Regions from separate parts of the Shewanella psychrophila genome, predicted to be linked through region 1. Evidence: predicted binding sites of a transcription regulator. Region 1 holds the regulator's gene; each other region holds the start of a gene.
What was found. The regulator LexA, encoded in region 1, represses DNA repair genes until DNA is damaged. The targets are predictions, from matches to a motif close to TACTGTATNNNNATACAGTA.
Positions count from the first base shown of each region.

Region 1 (4,759 bases):
GACGTTAATCGCCCCCATGATGGAGCTGATGCCCATGATATGGATAGAGAAGACAAACAGTGCCGTACTGTCAGGGCTATAAGTGGTCGACAGCGGCGCGTAGAAGGTCCAACCAAAGTTTGGTCCGCCTCCTTCCATAAATAGTGAGCTCAGCAGGATGGCGAAGGCGAAGGGTAAGATCCAAAAACTCCAGTTGTTCATCCTTGGCAGTGCCATGTCTGGCGCGCCAATCATCATAGGTATTAACCAGTTTGCCAGGCCTGTAAAGGCTGGCATTACAGCGCCAAAGACCATGACCAATCCATGGACAGTGGTCATCTGATTGAAGAAATTAGGTTCTATCAACTGCAGTCCTGGTTGAAATAGCTCGGCACGTATCACCATGGCCATGGCGCCACCTGTGAGGAACATGATAAAACTGAACCAGAGGTAGAGTGTGCCTATGTCTTTGTGATTGGTGGTTAACAGCCAACGTTTAATGCCCGAAGGATGCTGCTGGTGATGCTCATCATGGTGCTCGCTGGCTTCTTCGACCTGGCCGATTTCCATATTCGGTTCCGCTTCGCGGGTTAAAGTATTCATATTTACTCCCTATTGGCCATGCTGACTAACGTCAGCCGCCTGAACTGTATCGCCTGTGTTGTTGTCCCATGCGTTACGTTCATAAGTAATCACTGCGGCAATCTCTTGCGCGGTTAATTGCTTCCCAAAAGCCTGCATCGCAGTGCCCACTTTTCCATTGATAACCATCTCTAAGTGATCTGTTAATGGTCCAGTTGTTATTGGGCTGCCTTTCATTGGAGGGAATACGCCAGGTAGGCCCATGCCGTTGGGCTGATGACATGCAGCACATCGAGACATGTATACCTGTTCACCTTGAGCCATCAGCTCATCCATGGAGAGGGACTTACTCAAGGAGGCCTGTGCTTCAGCGGCTGCGGCGCTGGCTTGATTCTTTTGTTCTGCTACCCAGATGTCGAAGTCGGCTTGGCTTAGAGCCTCGACCACGATCGGCATGAAGCCATGATCTTTACCGCAGAGCTCGGCGCATTGACCTCGATAGGTACCTGGTATATCGATACGGGTCCATGCTTCATTGATGAAACCCGGATTTGCGTCTTTCTTAACCGCGAACGCGGGAACCCACCATGAGTGGATCACATCTTCTGACGTCATCAGGAAGCGTACTTTTTTATTGATAGGAAGGACTAAGGGCTTATCGACTTCGAGGAGATAGTTCTCTCCCTTCTCTTCGGTTCCCTCTATCTGCTCTCTAGGGGTTGAGAGTAGGCTAAAGAACTCTATATCTTGATCGAAATAGCTGTAATGCCATTTCCATTGAGAGCCTGTTATCTTGATGGTGATGTCGGCATCACTAGGATCTTCCATGGCGATTAAGGTCTTAGTCGCCGGAATAGCCATAAGAATGAGTATGATGAAAGGGGCTATGGTCCAGGCTATCTCGACCTTAGTACTTTCGTGGAAATTGGCTGCTACGGCACCCTTAGATTTTCGATGATTGATCATGGAATAGATCATCACACCAAAAACCACAACACCGATGGCGCAACAGATATACAGTATGATCATGTGCAGGTTGTATACCTGGCCACTGATATCTGTAACGCCCTTTGTCATATTAAGGGGCATTTCTGATGCCAAAACGTAGGGCGTAAACAGCAACGCCAGAAAACTATACAACACTCGCTTCACTAGACTTCTCCTCTGTCAAAAATTAAGACAAAGAAGAGTCACACAGTAAGTCTCTGCTCTATGCAAACTCTTCAGTTCCCAAAAAAGCAACGATGACTTCAAAGTGCAGTGGCGGTTTACTTGTTATTTTAGTTTGGCAGTCACTGACTACCTGAGTTAACCACACTCGCACCTACGGCTGAATATATCAGTACCGATTTCAGCGAGGTAAATATCTGGACTTCCACACATGGCAGGGTCTTTACTACGCCGACTACTAAATCGTTTGGATATAACAAATTATCGTTGTTATATCCCTAACTTACTTGGTGTTGAAATATTGATCAAGATCACTTTTGGTGAATTTTTCAAATATTTTAAATAAAAATCAAACACAAAAAAGTCCCTTACGGGACTTAAATAATAGATTTTCTATTCGTCAAATTGACTCGAGACTAGTGTAGAGAACCGAATAAACTGGCTTGGCTGAAGTGAGTATCTGTTTGGCTATGGGGCTTAGCATGTAAGTGGCTATTCGCATCTTCGATGACAATGCCTAGGGCTCGTGCGCTTTTTTCTACCAATTTCAGTCGGCGATTGTCCCGTGAATCTAAGGCCTGAGTCCAGCAGATGACGGCACTGGATGTGCCACTGGTGAGCGCTTTCTCCATGGCCCATAAGGTTTCAACTTCGTCCTTAGCATGAACGAGAAGGACGCGGTCCATTCTGACTCCTGCTTCGGCTAACATCTGCTTGTAGCCCATGTTGGGAGGACTGATCAATACAATCCATTGCCCCTGATGACTCAAAGTAGCAAGCTGATTACTCACTTTTCTCAGTTCCACCCGGCCCTGAGTGTGGGTGCTTACTGTGGTGATACTCGCATTACCTTGTTCGATGGACACTTGGTCAAGGGGATTCGACCATAAACCTGGGTGTCTAGGGCTATTTCCAATTAGATTTTTCATTACCAAGCTCCTTCGCCAATGAGCGATTTCATCTATTGCCAATTGCCGTTACGGATAACACCGACTGCGAGTCCTTCAATATTCAGGCTCTGGCTGGTGAGGTCGACAACTATCGGTGAATAGTCTTCATTTTCAGCATGGAGATAGACCATGCTACCTTTTTTCTCGAAGCGTTTTACTGTGACATCATCTTCCACTCGAGCCACGACAATTTGGCCATTCTTTGCTTGAGCAACCTTATGGACGGCGAGTAGATCACCTTCGAGAATACCGATATTTTTCATGCTGTCACCGCGTACTCTAAGTAGAAAGTCGGCACTAGGACGAAACATACTTGGGTCGACCTGATAATGTTGTTCTATATGCTCCTGGGCAAGGATAGGTTCACCAGCGGCAACTTGGCCTATCAAGGGTAAGCCTAATTCTTCCGGCTCCGCAGCTTGTGTGAGTCGAATACCGCGAGATGTACCAGGAATAATCTCGATACAGCCTTTTTTGGCGAGGGCCTTCAGATGTTCTTCGGCCGCATTGGCACTCTTGAAACCTAGGCGTTTAGCTATTTCGGCTCGAGTCGGAGGCATGCCGGTATCGGAAATATTGCGCTTAATCAGTTCTAGGATCTCGGCTTGTCTTGGTGTCAAAGGTCTCATGATGAATCCTGTCTTTCTATACAGTTACTGTCAGTATATACAGTATTGCAACCAGTGCAAGGATTAACCAAGTTTATTAAGTACGTAAAAGAACCTTTTGACTAGATTAGGGCTAACTCTCTTTTATCTGGTATTCTATGCCGTTATTAAGAAGACTCACATTGTATAAGAAAAATGTCGAAACAAGACTCTCTTTGGTATAAATCATTACGTTGGATTCAGAAAAAACTGGTGCTCACTGTTGTTGTGCCCCATGACCCCTTTGCCGATCTCAACTTAGACCCAGATAAGCCTGTGGTTTATGTGATGAAGACTGAATCTCTCAGTGATATCGCTTCCCTAAGTGAAATAACCAGTCAGTATGGACTTCCGAGCCCTTATGATGAGCTGGTTGTCGATGGTGAGCGCACGCCCAGAGTGGTGTGTTTGGAAGGTGCTAAGCCTCTTTTTGGGCAAAGAGAGAGCAATGAGTTTTTCTTAAATAGCTTTATGGATCTGTTGAAGGTTCATAGGCAGAAGCCTGAGCTGGATATACAGTTAGTGCCGGTTAGCCTCTACTGGGGGCGCACTCCAGGCAAAGAAGACGATACCATGAAGGCGGCAGTGTTTGAGCGCCAAAATCCGACCTGGCTCCGAAAATGTCTGATGATCCTCTTCTTGGGACGACATAATTTCGTGCAGTTTTCTAATGCTGTCTCAATTCGTTATATGGCCGATGAACACGGCACCGATAAGCGAATAGCTCACAAGCTGGCTCGTGTGGCTAGAGTCCACTTCAGTCGTCAACGTAAAGTGATGACCGGACCTGTTTTGCCTAAGCGTCAGGTACTATTTCAAGACCTGTTAAATTCTGAGTCGCTAAAGAAGGCGATTCTAGAAGAAGCGGCGAGCAAGAAAATCTCCGAAGTCGAGGCCAGAGCCAGGGCGATGGAGTACCTGGATGAAGTGGCGGCTGATTACTCCGAGAGCCTAGTGCGTATCGCAGAGCGTTTCTTGACCTGGCTGTGGAACAAGCTCTACAAGGGTATCAAGATTAAAGGTGCAGAGCAGATAAGGCAGCTACATCATGATGGCCATGAGATCATCTATGTGCCTTGTCACCGTAGTCATATGGACTACCTGCTACTGTCCTATATTCTCTATTACGAAGGTATGGTTCCACCGCACATAGCTGCGGGTATCAACCTCAACTTCTGGCCTGCGGGGCCTATGTTCCGTCGTGGCGGAGCCTTCTTCATTCGCCGTAGCTTCAGGGGGAACAAGCTTTATACGGCGGTTTTCCGTGAATATTTAGATCAATTATTCACTAAAGGTTACTCGGTAGAATACTTTACCGAAGGTGGACGTTCACGTACCGGTCGTCTGCTGGCACCTAAGACTGGCATGATTGCCATGACTCTCAATAGTGTGCTGGGTGGCATGGAAAGACCTGTGACTTTAGTGCCCGTT
Region 1 is NZ_CP014782.1:287,129-291,887, forward strand. It holds gene ctaD (cytochrome c oxidase subunit I) at 1-549, opposite strand, end outside; partial or broken gene coxB (cytochrome c oxidase subunit II) at 601-1,713, opposite strand; gene sps_RS01305 (cell division inhibitor SulA) at 2,148-2,660, opposite strand; gene lexA (transcriptional repressor LexA) at 2,693-3,310, opposite strand; gene plsB (glycerol-3-phosphate 1-O-acyltransferase PlsB) at 3,485-4,759, shown strand, end outside.

Region 2 (4,759 bases), 1.8 Mb from region 1:
ACCATATGGTAAAGGTAATTTACTTATAAATAGGATTATCATTTTAATTTTGAGGGATATACTTATCCCATATTTAAAGCGGCACGATTTCAGAAATTGGGTCTAGTATCTTTTTCTGGGAGCGCTCCCATGATTCAACCATTATATTTTGGAGCTAAAATGACAGCACAAACAATCAAATCAAAAGCCGCCGTAGCTTGGGCCGTTGGTCAACCTCTGTCTATGGAAATCGTCGATGTAATGCCACCGCAAAAAGGTGAAGTGCGCATCAAGATTATCGCTACCGGCGTATGTCATACCGACGCTTTCACACTTTCTGGTGATGATCCTGAAGGTATATTCCCATGTATTCTTGGTCACGAAGGTGGCGGAATTGTCGAGTCTATCGGTGAAGGCGTGACTAGCGTTCGGGTTGGCGATCATGTTATTCCGCTTTACACCCCTGAGTGTGGTGAGTGTAAGTTCTGTAAATCCGGTAAGACTAACCTGTGTCAAAAAATTCGTGAGACACAAGGTAAAGGCTTGATGCCAGACGGTACCACTCGTTTCTCTAAAGATGGTAAAGATATCTTTCATTACATGGGCTGCTCAACGTTTTCCGAGTACACGGTATTGCCTGAAATCTCATTAGCTAAGGTCAACCCTGAAGCGCGGTTAGAAGAAGTGTGCTTATTAGGTTGCGGTGTCACAACCGGTATGGGCGCGGTAATGAATACAGCTAAAGTGGAAGAGGGGGCTACAGTTGCTATCTTCGGTATGGGCGGTATTGGTTTATCTGCAGTCATAGGTGCGGCTATGGCAAAAGCCGCTCGTATTATCGTTATCGATATTAACGAGAGTAAGTTTGATCTGGCCCGTAAACTGGGTGCAACCGATTTCATCAACCCAAAAAATTATGACAAGCCTATTCAGGATGTCATCGTAGAACTCACAGATGGTGGCGTCGATTATTCTTTCGAATGTATCGGTAACGTCAATGTGATGCGCTCGGCACTTGAGTGTTGTCATAAAGGTTGGGGTGAATCTGTGGTTATCGGTGTCGCCGGTGCCGGACAAGAGATCTCAACGCGTCCATTCCAGCTGGTAACTGGCCGAGTGTGGAAAGGCTCTGCATTTGGTGGTGTTAAAGGTCGCTCTGAGCTGCCTGACTATGTTGAGCGCTACATGGCTGGTGAGTTTAAGTTAAGTGACTTTATCACTCATACCATGGGTCTTGAGCAAGTTAATGAGGCATTCGATCTTATGCATGAAGGTAAGAGCATTCGTACCGTGATTCATTTCGACAAATAAGTAAGCTGATAGCAGATAGAGCGTCGCCATATTCATGTGATGGCTCTTAATAGAAGTATGCAGAACTGATGGTTCATGTCGTCAGTTCTGTTTAGTTAGCACTTTATTGGTGCTTGAGTGATGTCTAGGTAGTAGTGAGGATAGCGGAATAATGACAGTAGAAAATCTCAGTAGTAATAAAACCTTTGGAGGCTGGAACAAGCAATATAGCCACCAGTCTAAGACCTTAAATTGTGCGATGCGCTTCGCTATTTATCTGCCACCTCAAGCTTCGAATGGTCAGAAAGTGCCAGTTCTTTATTGGTTATCAGGCTTGACCTGTAGCGATGAAAACTTCATGCATAAAGCGGGCGCTCATCGTATTGCTTCTGAGCTTGGTATCGCCATTGTTGCGCCGGATACCAGTCCCCGTGGCAGCGATGTTGCCGACGATGAGGGCTATGACTTAGGCCAAGGTGCAGGCTTCTATGTCAACGCTACTCAAGCCCCTTGGAACAAGCATTACCAGATGTATGATTACATCGTCGATGAGTTGCCGGCTCTAGTTGAGTCCATGTTTCCAGTGACTGACAAGCGTTCCATTGCTGGCCACTCAATGGGTGGGCATGGCGCCTTAGTTATTGCCTTAAGAAACAGTGATGCCTATCAGTCAGTTTCGGCTTTTAGCCCTATCAGTAATCCGATAAATTGCCCATGGGGTAAGAAAGCCTTTACGGCTTACTTAGGCCGGGACATGACGACTTGGTCTGACTATGATGCAAGTACCTTAATGCGTAATGCCTCTGCGGAAAATGGTAAATCATTTGTTCCAGCTCTGGTCAGTCAAGGAGAAGCGGATGACTTCTTAGCTGAGCAGTTGAAACCTGAGGTATTAGAAGCCGCGGCCAAAAACAGTGGTTATCCTTTAGCCCTGGAAAGTCATGAAGGTTACGACCATAGTTACTTTTTCATTGCCAGCTTCATAGAGCAGCATCTGAGATTCCATGGCTCGCATCTTAGTGTCAGCTGAAGCTAAGCGATTTTTGCTTCGATAATGCCATTGGGTTAACGACTCAATGGCATTTTTGTTTGTCCCTAGCCCATCAATTGTTCATTCCTCGTTCAAATATTCCCCTTTAGTCTCATTTTTATTGGTTACTGTATTTATATACAGTATAGTGGTGTGAGAGGCTTCTTGTTCAGAGAAGTGTTTAGAAGAGTGCTGTGAAATTGCTTTGAAAACTAATTTTCAGAAAATTATTCATATCGATATGGACTGCTATTTTGCCGCAGTCGAGATGCGCGACTTTCCCGAATTGAGGGGCAAGCCCATAGCTGTTGGTGGTCGCAGTGATCGCCGTGGGGTGATAAGCACTTGTAACTATGAGGCACGGGCCTTCGGCGTTCGTTCGGCCATGGCCTCGGGCTATGCATTAAAACTGTGTCCCGATCTCGTACTCGTACCTGGTCGCATGTCGGTGTACAAAGAGGTTTCGGTGCAGATCCGCGAAGTTTTTGCTCGCTATACCGACTTAATTGAGCCCCTCTCTCTTGATGAAGCTTATCTGGATGTCACCGACTGCACTTTATGTCAGGGCTCGGCTACCTTGATTGCAGAAGCCATCAGGCTGGAGATCTTTGAGATCACTGGCCTCACGGCTTCGGCTGGCATCGCGCCGGTGAAATTTCTTGCTAAGGTCGCTTCAGATCTGAATAAGCCTAACGGACAATATGTGATAACCCCGGATATGATCTCACCCTTCGTGAAAACCTTACCTTTGACTAAAATCCCTGGTGTTGGGAAGGTGACAGGCAAGAAACTTGAAGATATTGGCCTCAAAACCTGCGGCGATCTTCAAGACTATCCGCAAAGTGCCTTGATTGAGCGATTCGGAAAATTTGGCGCAGTCTTGATTGAGCGGGCTCAAGGTATAGATGAGCGCAGTATCTCTCCACATAGAGAGCGTAAATCTGTGGGGGTGGAGACGACGTTAGCAAAGGATATCTATACCTTAGACCAATGTCATGGTGTGATGCCTCAGCTGATTCAGGAGTTGGCTGTACGGGTGACGCGTAGCGCAAAAGATCGCATCATCAATAAGCAGGTGGTTAAGCTTAAATTCAGTGATTTTAAACAGACTACCATAGAGCATAGAGCCGATGAGATGTCGGTGAAACTATTTTATGATCTGCTCACACAAGCGCTGGAGCGTCAGCAAGGGAGAGGCATTCGCTTATTAGGTGTATCGGTCGGCTTAGCGAGTCAGTCGTCGGTAAATACCAAAGAGGCTGAGAATGAAGTGAGAGAGTCACAGATGGACTTAGGATTTTAAGAAGTAGGATTTAAAGAAATAACTAGAACCTAGGAACGAGATCTTAGGTTCTAGAAACCTTGTTTATCCTTTCTCTGGAATACGTTCCAGAACGGCTAACAGCAGCTTGTAGTACTGGCCTACGGTCTCAATGAGTACCTTCTCATCGGGGCTATGTGGATAGCGGATAGTCGGGCCAATCGATACCATGTCCATCTCAGGGTAAGGCTTCTTAAACAGTCCGCATTCAAGACCCGCATGAATAACCATGATCACAGGCTCTTTGTTGTAGATACTGTCATAGGTTTCACGCACTAAGGCCATCACGGGTGAGCTGTTGTCGGGCTTCCATCCTGAGTAAGCACCGCTAAACTCTATCCCGACACCGGCTAAGTTTGTCAGCGACGTTAATACACTTTCAATTTCATCTCGACCTGAATCGATCAGAGAACGAATTAAGCAGAGAATTTCAACGCTCTCTGTTTCGGTGCTGATGACGCCGACGTTTAATGAAGTCTCAGTAACGCCTTCAACCTCATCACTCATACGGATCACGCCATTTGGACAGGCATTGAGTAGGTCAATAAGCATGTTCTGAGTATCTTCGCTCATGACTTGCTTGGCGGCCGATACTTGGGTTAGTTCGAGTAACATATCGGGATCGGCAATGGCTAGCTCTTCCCTTATCAGGGCTTGAAATTTTGTTGCCTGAGTCTCAAGTTCAGCAATGTTTTCAGTAGGTAACATAAAGCTTGCACTGGCTTCGCGGGGGATGGCGTTACGCAGAGAACCACCGGTAAAGTCAGTTAATTCCAGCGCCAAGTCATCGGCATGATTAAACAGGAAACGTGCCAGCAACTTGTTGGCATTACCGCGTCCAAGATGTATGTTCACACCAGAATGGCCACCTTTTAAACCCGATAGGGTCAAGGTGTATGTCGAGTTACTCGACTCTGGAGCTTGCCACACCATAGGCACACTGATCTGGGCGTCGACACCACCGGCACAACCCATGTAGATCTCGCCTTCTTGCTCAGAATCTGTGTTGATCAGGATCTCGGCATCCAGATAACCCGCTTCGAGGCCAAACGCGCCTGTCATGCCCGCCTCTTCATCGATAGTTAACAGAACTTCTAATGGGCCATGGGCGATATCATCTGAGCCTAAAACGGCTAATG
Region 2 is NZ_CP014782.1:4,880,133-4,884,891, reverse strand. It holds gene sps_RS21145 (S-(hydroxymethyl)glutathione dehydrogenase/class III alcohol dehydrogenase) at 160-1,290, shown strand; gene fghA (S-formylglutathione hydrolase) at 1,442-2,299, shown strand; gene dinB (DNA polymerase IV) at 2,505-3,602, shown strand; gene sps_RS21130 (aminoacyl-histidine dipeptidase) at 3,666-4,759, opposite strand, start outside.
Region 2: a site for LexA is predicted at 2,426-2,445, ahead of dinB (DNA polymerase IV). Genes of this name have one in related genera too.

Region 3 (4,759 bases), 1.8 Mb from region 1:
TTACCCAAGTATTGGGTTCAAACAGTAAATCCAAAAATAAATCCTACTCAATTACGCGTCTAAAGGGGGGAAGTGCATCAAGCAGTGATTTTCCATACCGTTTAGTGACTAAACGCCTATCCAAAATCGTGATGCGTCCATAGTCCTGCTCTTTGCGTAGTAATCTACCACAACTCTGTATCAATTTGCGCGAAGCATCGGGGATCGTTAGCTGCATAAAAGGATTTCCACCTTTTATTTTGATATATTCCGCATGAGCCTGCTCAACGGGAGAGGTCGGCACCGCGAAAGGCAGTTTTGTGATGATCAGGTTCGTTAGATAATCGCCCGGTAGATCAAGTCCTTCTGAGAAACTACCCGTGCCGAATATGATACTCGGTTCATCGTTATCGCATCGTTTCTTATGAGCCGATAAAATCTCTTGTCTGGAAATAGTGCCTTGGATCAGTAAGCCTGTTTTAACCTTATTCTCGACCATATCGACGACCTTCTCCATCTGCCAATAAGATGCGAATAAGACTAAAGTGGCCATTTCACCCTCTATCAGTGCCAAAATTTGTTGGGCGAGTTCTTCGGTGAACTTTTCGTCTGTGGGCTCATAGTTCATCTGAGGCAGAAACAGGGTCGCATTTTGTTCAAAGTCGAAGGGAGAATCCATGGCTAAAAAACGGCTACCGTCGTTGAGTGATAGACCAACTTGATGGGTGAAATGATTAAAATTATTTAAGGCTCGCAATGTCGCACTGCAAAGTACCACCCCAGCAGCCTTGTCCCAAAGTAGCTTTTCTAACATGAAGCCGACTTCGATGGGAGATGCGCTGAACAGATAATCAGTCTGTTTACCGGTTAATAGCTCAATCCAACGAGCCATAGGCGCACCTTTGGGGTGATCTTCCTTCGCCATCATCTTCCACAGTTTCTGTAAATTTTCCAGCTTCTGTAACATGAAGCCTGTTTCTGTGAGCAGCTGCTCGGCCTGATGCTTAGGAATATCGCCATCTTTTATCGCTTCGCTGAGCAAGACTAACATCTTATTGAATTGCTTGAGGGCGGTAGTTGATACTGTGGCTAAGTTCTCTGCCTGGATGAGTAACGCCTGGGGTAACTTGCCATGCTCGAAGCGTAAACGGTTTTCGGGATTGTCGAACCTGTGGGTTTGGGTGTCACAAAAGTGGGCTATCTGGGTGAGTAGGCCAGTAAGGTCGGTAATATGGTCCTGCATTGCCTGCGCTGGGCCTATGATATGATTACTCTTTATTTGATTTTGTAACTTGCTGCAGGTCTTATCGATTTTTTCCAGCCAATCCACAGCACCCTTGAGTGTGGTTTGTGCGCTGGAGAAATCTCTGGCAACCATAGGAAGGTGATGAGCCTCATCTATGATGTAATAGAGTTCTTCGGGATCCGGCAGAATGACTCCGCCGCCCAATTCCAGATCGGCAAACAAGAGGCTATGGTTAGCAATCAACACATCCCAGTTATCGATATCTTCACGTGCTTTATGGAAGGGACAATTTCTGTGGCTGGCGAGTTGTCTATGGCAGCTGTGTTTATCACAAGCAATCTGTTGCCATAGGTGGTCGGGGAGCTGTTCAACTAAAGTGTCACGCTCGCCATTCCATTTTCCTTCGTGGTACTGCTTTAATAAAGTTTGCAGTAGCTTGATCTGGCTATTGTCGGGTTTGGTCTGCCACATCGCCATCTGAGTGCCGTTATCGGCCCCGATTAACATCTCTAATTTAGATAGACAAACATAGCGTTGACGACCTTTTACTAAACCAAAGCTAAAGTCCAGCTCAGATTGCTGTAAAAAGAAGGGCAGATCTTTGTGCAACAGTTGCTCTTGTAGTGCCACAGTCGCAGTGGCGATACAGACCTTTTTCTTGCTGGCCAATGCTAATGGAATAGAGCCTAATATATAGGCTAATGATTTACCTATACCAGTGCCTGCTTCAACCACTATTATACGCCTGTGTTTATCGTACTCACCGGCTAAGGTCTTAGAAATCTCGGCGACGATATAATTTTGCTCCCGTCTCGAACGAAAGTCAGGTAGTGCTGAAGCGATACCTTTGTATATAGAACGGATCTGTGTTTTTACGTCGGCCGATAGCATAGGTATATAAGCAAGAGAAATAGAGCTGTACATAATAACAGTGATTGCATAGCCTTAACTACTCTAATTTTATATTATTGAGCTAAATGTGATCCCATTTTCATCGAGTCCCTGTTTTGGATAGACAAATTATGCCAGTAAAGCCCTCATCAGAGTTGAGCGGAACCTCATCGGTTAAGGGGCGGATACTTTCTCGCCATACGGTGCAGCATTCAGGCATGGTTTGGTTGCATTATTATATTAAAACTTCCGATGGCCCCATATTAGTTAGAGTTCCTCAAGCTGAATATGTGTGTTTTTGTGCAACTAAAGATCTGCTACGACTACAAGCATTACCGGAATTAGCAAAAGTAAGACAAGTGGAGCTGTCACTGACAAATTTCAATGGTGATCCTGTTACGGCTATTTATACGAGCTCATCACAGGTATTTAGGCATGTGATCAGAGGTGCGGTCGATCTCGCCATTCCTCTGTTTGAAACCGATGTTCGGCCCGAACATAGATACTTGATAGAAAGGTACATAGCGCTCGATGTAGAGTTTATTGGTCAATTAGAACCTCAAACACAGGGCGAATTGGCCAGATTTACTGCCACTCGGGCCAGAAAAAGCGCTGTCGATATCCAGCTGAAAGCCATCTCCCTAGATTTTGAATGCAGTATGTCGGGCGAGCTCTACTCGGTCGGACTCTACGGCAAGGCGATGGATGTCGAGTATAAAAAAGTGATTATGGTGGGCTCACCTAAGCAGATCAGTAGTGATGAGTCGACCATAGCCGATGACCAGACTGATTATATTCAATGGGTAGCAGATGAGAGAGGGCTCATTCTTAGGTTAATCGATTGGTTTGACGAATATGATCCCGATATCATCATAGGCTGGGCGGTGGTAACGTTCGATCTGGCCCTGATCTATAGACGAGCAAAGTTACTTGGGATCGAGTTGACATTGGGCAGGGGCGGGACGGTTCTGAGCTGGAAGGTTCCAGATAAATATCGTCCTGAGACTCTCTCTTTGCCAGGGCGGGTCGTGTTAGACGGAATAGATTGGCTAAAGGCGGCATTTTATCGATTCGATAGTTTCTCACTGGAGTCTGTTTCGCGTGCCTTGCTCGAGGAGGGGAAGGCCTTGCCCAGTGGTGAGAAAGGTGTTCAGAATAGAGGTGAGGAGATCACTGAACTCTTTCATCACGATAAAGCTGCGCTCGCCCACTATAATTTAACTGACAGCCGTTTGGTGTGGGATGTTTTCAAAAAAACTCAATTGTTTGAATTTGCCTTAGAACGTTCAAGGCTGACCGGGTTAGAACTTGGTAGAGTCGGTGCATCAGTCGCCGCATTCAATAACTTATACTTGCCTCATCTGCATAGAGCTGGCTTCGTCGCACCCGCTATGGCAATGAGTCAAGGACTAGAAAGTCCGGGCGGATATGTGATGAATTCTATCCCCGGCCTTTATAAACATATCTTAGTGCTCGACTTTAAGAGCCTTTATCCTTCTATCATCAGAACCTTTCTCATTGACCCTAAAGGTCTTATTAAGGGACTCAGTGAACCTGAAGCCGATAATGTTGATGGTTTCTTGGGGGCGAAATTTAGCCGAGACTCGCCCATATTACCCGAATTGATTAAAACACTCTCGGAGCATAGGGAAGAAGCGAAGGCGGAGAAGAATGCGCCGCTGTCACAGGCCATTAAGATAATCATGAATTCTCTCTATGGCGTATTAGGCTCCCGTGGCTGTGTATTCCATGATGCTAGGCTTGCCAGTTCTATCACCCTTAGGGGTCATCAGATAATGAAACAGACAAGAGCCTGGATTGAGGAGCTAGGTTACCAAGTCATCTATGGCGATACCGATTCGACCTTCGTTTGGCTGGGACAAGACCCTGAGGATATCGATGTCGATAAAATAGGGCAGGGATTAGTTAAAACGATTAACTCCCAGTGGAAACATAAGCTAGATAAAGAGATGAAGTTAGCGTGTCATCTAGAGTTAGAATTTGAATGTCATTATGAGCAGTTCTTCATGCCGACCCTCAGAGGTTCAACTGAAGGTTCTAAGAAACGTTATGTAGGTGCGCTTACTAATAATGAAGGAGAACTGCAGCTCGTCTTTAAGGGAATGGAGCAAGTACGCAGTGACTGGAGTCCGTTGGCCAGGCGCATACAAGAATCACTTTATTACCGCCTATTTTCTAAACAAGATGTGATGGCCTTCTTACAAGAGGTGGTCAATGACCTGATGCAAGGCAAGCTAGATGAAGAACTCGTCTTTAGTAAACGCCTGCGTAGAGATATAGCCGATTATACCGCTAAGTCATCTCCACACGTTAAGGCGGCCAAAATGATGTGCGATTTTTCAGGCTCTGAGCGTTTCTCAAAGAGGGGGACTAAGGTTGAGTACCTTATGACGCTTAATGGTGCAGAACCTATTCAATATCGGCAGTCTACTATTGATTATCATTACTATCTAACTAGACAGCTTGCCCCCATCGCCGAACCTGTTTTAGGTCTGCTCGATAAACGCTTCTCGGACATCGCATCTAAGCAGATGTCGTTAATTTAGTGAGTGCTATCTTAAGATTGTTCTGTTTTTATGTTAACAAATGGTTTATCGTCTGCTGCAAAATGGTTTCCTTGGT
Region 3 is NZ_CP014782.1:2,084,268-2,089,026, reverse strand. It holds gene sps_RS09095 (sulfite exporter TauE/SafE family protein) at 1-34, opposite strand, end outside; gene dinG (ATP-dependent DNA helicase DinG) at 44-2,116, opposite strand; gene sps_RS09085 (DNA polymerase II) at 2,248-4,683, shown strand.
Region 3: a site for LexA is predicted at 2,140-2,159, ahead of dinG (ATP-dependent DNA helicase DinG). Genes of this name have one in related genera too.

Region 4 (4,759 bases), 2.0 Mb from region 1:
GCATCATCGATGAAATTGAATGTCGATACGAAAGTACCCAGATAAAATCCATTACCGACATCGTATCCGGCGAGTACCTGAACGGCAGGGTCTGTCTGAGTCAAAGAGACTCCATAGGCTCTATGATCTGTGGTGACGCTCGCATGGCCATAATAGCTGCCATCAGCCAGGCTAGGAAGAGTGAAAAGAAGGAGTAGATAAGGGAGTAAATGAAGCGCCTTAGTGACGATGATGAGAGAGTCTTGGGTTGCACTTTTCCATGTGTCCAGTAAATAATTCATATCCCTTGCCTTATTACCGATTAGCTCATTCCTTAAAGTCATTTGACTAATGACTTTAAGGAAAATATAGACCAAGGGAAGCGCTATATCCAATATTTAGTGAGGTGGTATAAAGAATCTACACTCGTAATAGTTCCTTCGCGTTTGCTAATGTGTTGTTGGTTATTTCGTCGCCACCCAGTAAACGGGCGAGCTCTTCGATGCGCTGATTCTTGTCCAATGGTGTCATGGATGTTTCAGTCTTTCCTGCTTTGCTCTTCTTGTCGACAAACATGTGTTGGTGTCCGTTACCGGCAACTTGAGGCAGGTGGGTCACACACAAGACTTGAGTAGAATCACCTAACTTTCTCAGCATTCGTCCAACAACTGCTGCCGTTGGTCCTGAAATCCCCACATCGACCTCATCAAAAATGAGCGTCGGGGTCGATACTTTTTTGGCTGTAATGACTTGGATCCCCAGGCCTATTCTGGACAGCTCGCCACCCGATGCTACTTTAGATAGTGGCTGAAGAGGCTGGCCAGGATTAGTAGTGACGAGAAACTCTATGGTGTCGCAGCCATTAGGGGAGCTGAGTTCTTCATTGAATGCGATTGAGATTGAAAATTTCCCTTTAGGCATACTCAATTCATGGATAGATTGAGTGACCTGCTTGTCTAGCTCTTTGGCATAACGACAGCGGCTCTGGTTGAGTTTCTTGGCATGTACCAGATAGCTTTCTCGACTGGCGGCTACCTGTAGCCTGAGATCGTCCAAAGCTTCTTCGTCAGAGTCGAGGGAGATAAGCTCAGCTTTTAGCATGAGGTGGTGAGCGGCTAGTCCGCTCGGGCTGACGTGGTGCTTACGAGCCAGCTGCATGGTCTTGGATAATCTCTGCTCTAAATGTGCGAAATGTTCAGGATCAAGCTCTAACCCTGCTAGGTAAGCCTCAAGTTCGCTACTGCTTTCCTGAACTTGAATGAGGGCTTCGTTTAGCATACTGACCACACTCGTTAGTAGAGGGTCATATGACTCCAGTTCTTGGGCTTGAGTGATGCCTGCATTGATCATGGACTCGACGTTGCCCTGATCATTCTCCTGTAAGATGAACAGCTCATTTTTACAGGCTTCGACCAGAGCAGTGCCATTGGCAAGTTTCTTATGCTCTGCCTCTATCTCTTCAAATTCTCCTGGAGATAGGTTGAATTCATCGAGTTCTTCGACTTGATATTGGAGTAGCTGTTTTCGAGAGATACGTTCATGTTGTGATAGCGTTAAGGCTTTAAGTTCTTTCTCTATCAATTTACAGCGTTGATAACCAGCAGTGACAGAGTCGAGTAGCATTTTATGATTGGCGTAACTGTCTAATAAGGTAAGCTGATGTTCACTCTTTAGCATGGCATGGTGCGCATGTTGACCGTGGATACCAATAAGCAGTTGGCCTAGATTTTTGGCTTGTGATAAGGGGACAGGATTACCATTGATGTATGCCCTGGAGCGTCCATCACTATTAACTGTGCGCCTGAGTATGCAGTCATTATCATGGTCAAGATCGTTATCTTCGAGCCAACGTTTGGCAACAGGGATATCACTCAAGGAGAATCTGGCACTCACTTCAGCTTTATCCGCGCCAGGCCTTACCGTACTGGCATCGGCTCTGTTACCTAAACACAGGCCTAAGGCGTCAATTGCAATCGATTTACCCGCCCCGGTTTCACCGGTAATGCTGGTCATTCCGGGCCTGAAGTCCAGCTCAAGGAAGCGAACTATGGCGAAATTATTGATGCTGAGTTGGCAAAGCATAATGACATCCCTTTAATGTACTGTGTTTTTAAACAGTATATACTGATTTTATATACAGTAAAGCTTTGAGTGAATAGTGTTCAATATTATTCTGACTCAATACGAAACTTCATCGAACTTAGTCACTAGTTGCTGAGCATGCTAGCTACGAAGTAAATAATCTATGCTTGGCAAGGTCAGGATACTCAGCACTGTACCTAACATGATCGTTTGAGCGCTGATTGCTGACTTTATCCGATATCTTTGTGCTAACAAGAACACACTGGCAGCCGTGGGTAAGGAAGCTAGCAGCACCCCCATGATCAGCAAATCTCCCTCGACGCCAAAGGCTATTAAGAGTATATAAGCCAGCGCGGGTTGTATGAATAATTTGCACACATTAATCCAGGTCAATTCGGCGAAATGATGGAAAGTCTTTTCTCTAACCGTTAATTGACGAGTGTCATGGGGTATAGCTGAGGATAGAGGGAGTTCCTGGCCGCCAGTAGCCTTGGCGAGTACCATGCCGATTGCAAAAAGTGCACAAGGGCTAGAGGTCATGCCTATCTGGCGTAGCATGATTGATATTGATTCGTTGACGTGAATATTAAGAGCCGAAATAACCATGCCTATAGTGCTGCCAATGACAATTGGATTCTGTATCAGAGACTGAAAAATAACGACAAGAGGGGATACTTGCTTCTGCCCTTGGTACAACTCGACGGTAACTAAGACCAAGGCAAAAATGATGACGGATAAAAGTGTCGTAATGGCGGCTGCGGTTAATGCGTTGCCATTGTCGGGAAACAGCATGGTGAGTAAGGGCATGCCGATAAAAGCACAGTTACCGAATGTGGTGTTTAGCGCCCTGAGTGCGGCTATATCAGTGCGGCCTTTATTGGTTACGCAGGACACCAGCATCACCAATATGTAGGTCAATACCATAGCTAAGCTATAACCGGCAATAAATCCCCATTGCAAAATACCTTCGATAGGGGTTTCAGCCAAGGCAATCAGCATGATAGCCGGGAAAGCTATGTAGTAAACATATTGGTTTAATACCTGGTCTGTATCGGGTGACAGGATTCTGCTTCTCTGGATAAGCGAGCCCAGCAACATGATCCCAAGTACGGCAAACAATGGGGTTAAGATAGGTGACATCAATACCATCCCTAATTTGAGTCGTGTTTTTATTATATTTTTTTTATCAAAGTAACACAGTTTTTCGTTGGGATGCTATTAAGCTAAGGTCTTAGGGGAAGTTTCGGTTTTGCTTTGTGGAGGCGTTTATTAGAGAGCTTTGTTTTTGGCTCTTGGGTTGGAAGGGGGCCTTTTATTGGCGGAAGAACGCCGAGCTCCTGGAAAAAGTTGATTTGTCTTCTTAATTCAAACAGAGAGCCCACTCTAGTCTGCTCACCTATGATGAGTTTCCAAGTGTCTGTTAGGCCCTCTGAATTAGTCAGGATATAGCCTTCGTAAATCAATTTTCTCATTGATAGCTATAACTTTAGCTCTCAGGCAGTCCGATACCTATGTTAGATACGCCGGATTGAATGATCTCTTTTCGCAGTGACTTCACAAAGTCTGCATTTAATTTAGGATTGTCTTCAATCAGTTGAAGTAGTGTGCTTTGCAGCTCTTTCTCTTCAACCATGACCTCATGATTAAAGATGTAGTCGTCGAATGCGTCTTCGTCAAGCTCGACATCGGAAATCGCTTCTATGTAATTGGCTACAGTGCTCGAAGAGAGCTTACTGATATTGACAATATCTTCTTCGACTTTACTCTGAATGGCACTCAATAAGGCTATGATTGCAGTGCTTGCATCCATGGCTGGATAGACACCATAGACATCGAAGTCGGCTGGTTCTGGCGTGTTTAGCTCTAACCTTTCCAGGTAGATATCTATGTTTAGCTTTAACTTTTTATCATAGATAGATTGCCATAGTAGGCTAAGTGCAGTATCGAGCACTTGTGGATCACCAAACTCACACACCTCTGAAAAAAGTTGATAATTAGGCAGCATACGTTGGCACAATGCGATGGCGAATACTTTTTTCTGTTGTAAGTCTAACGCTTTTACGCGTTTAAAGAAGCCGAGCTTGTTTGTCATCTAATACATCCGTTGATAACTGTGATAACACTTGATTTGCAGCCGATTCTACCTTAGTTAGTTCATCAAGTAACTCAAGTATTTCAGGTTCCACCTCGGTGATACCTATTCCTAGTTTTAATCTAGACTCTATCTCATGGCAAAGTTTCTGTGTCGTCGGTACGCCGCAGTAGCAACTCGCGCCATGTAGCTTATGCACTGTGCTGAGCATCTGTTTCTCATCGAGGTTATCTAAGGAGTCTTGTAGCTGGTCTGTGGTCTCAGGTAATGAATCTACCAACATTTTCAGCATATCCAGAGCTAAGTCTGTCTTATTATTTGCCTGGGTTAAACACAGATCCCAATTAAGGGTGAACTGATCGAAATGGGTGAATCTGGGCCGGGTCTTCCAGCGACTGATCACGCTTTTTAGTGAGGCTTCATCTATGGGTTTAGGTAAGTAGCCATCCATACCACTCTGCTCGATTCGCTCTCTCTCTTCGGCGATGGTATGGGCCGTCACTGCTATGATAGGAGTATTACGATTGAGGGAGTGTTGCCGTATCTGTTTTGTGGCGCTGATGCCATCTGTACCAGGCATCTGGATATCCATAAATATAAGATCAA
Region 4 is NZ_CP014782.1:4,674,981-4,679,739, reverse strand. It holds gene sps_RS20300 (TorF family putative porin) at 1-281, opposite strand, end outside; gene recN (DNA repair protein RecN) at 400-2,061, opposite strand; gene sps_RS20290 (AEC family transporter) at 2,203-3,201, opposite strand; gene sps_RS29305 (DUF3319 domain-containing protein) at 3,285-3,533, opposite strand; gene sps_RS20280 (YjaG family protein) at 3,548-4,153, opposite strand; gene barA (two-component sensor histidine kinase BarA) at 4,128-4,759, opposite strand, start outside.
Region 4: a site for LexA is predicted at 2,080-2,099, ahead of recN (DNA repair protein RecN). Genes of this name have one in related genera too.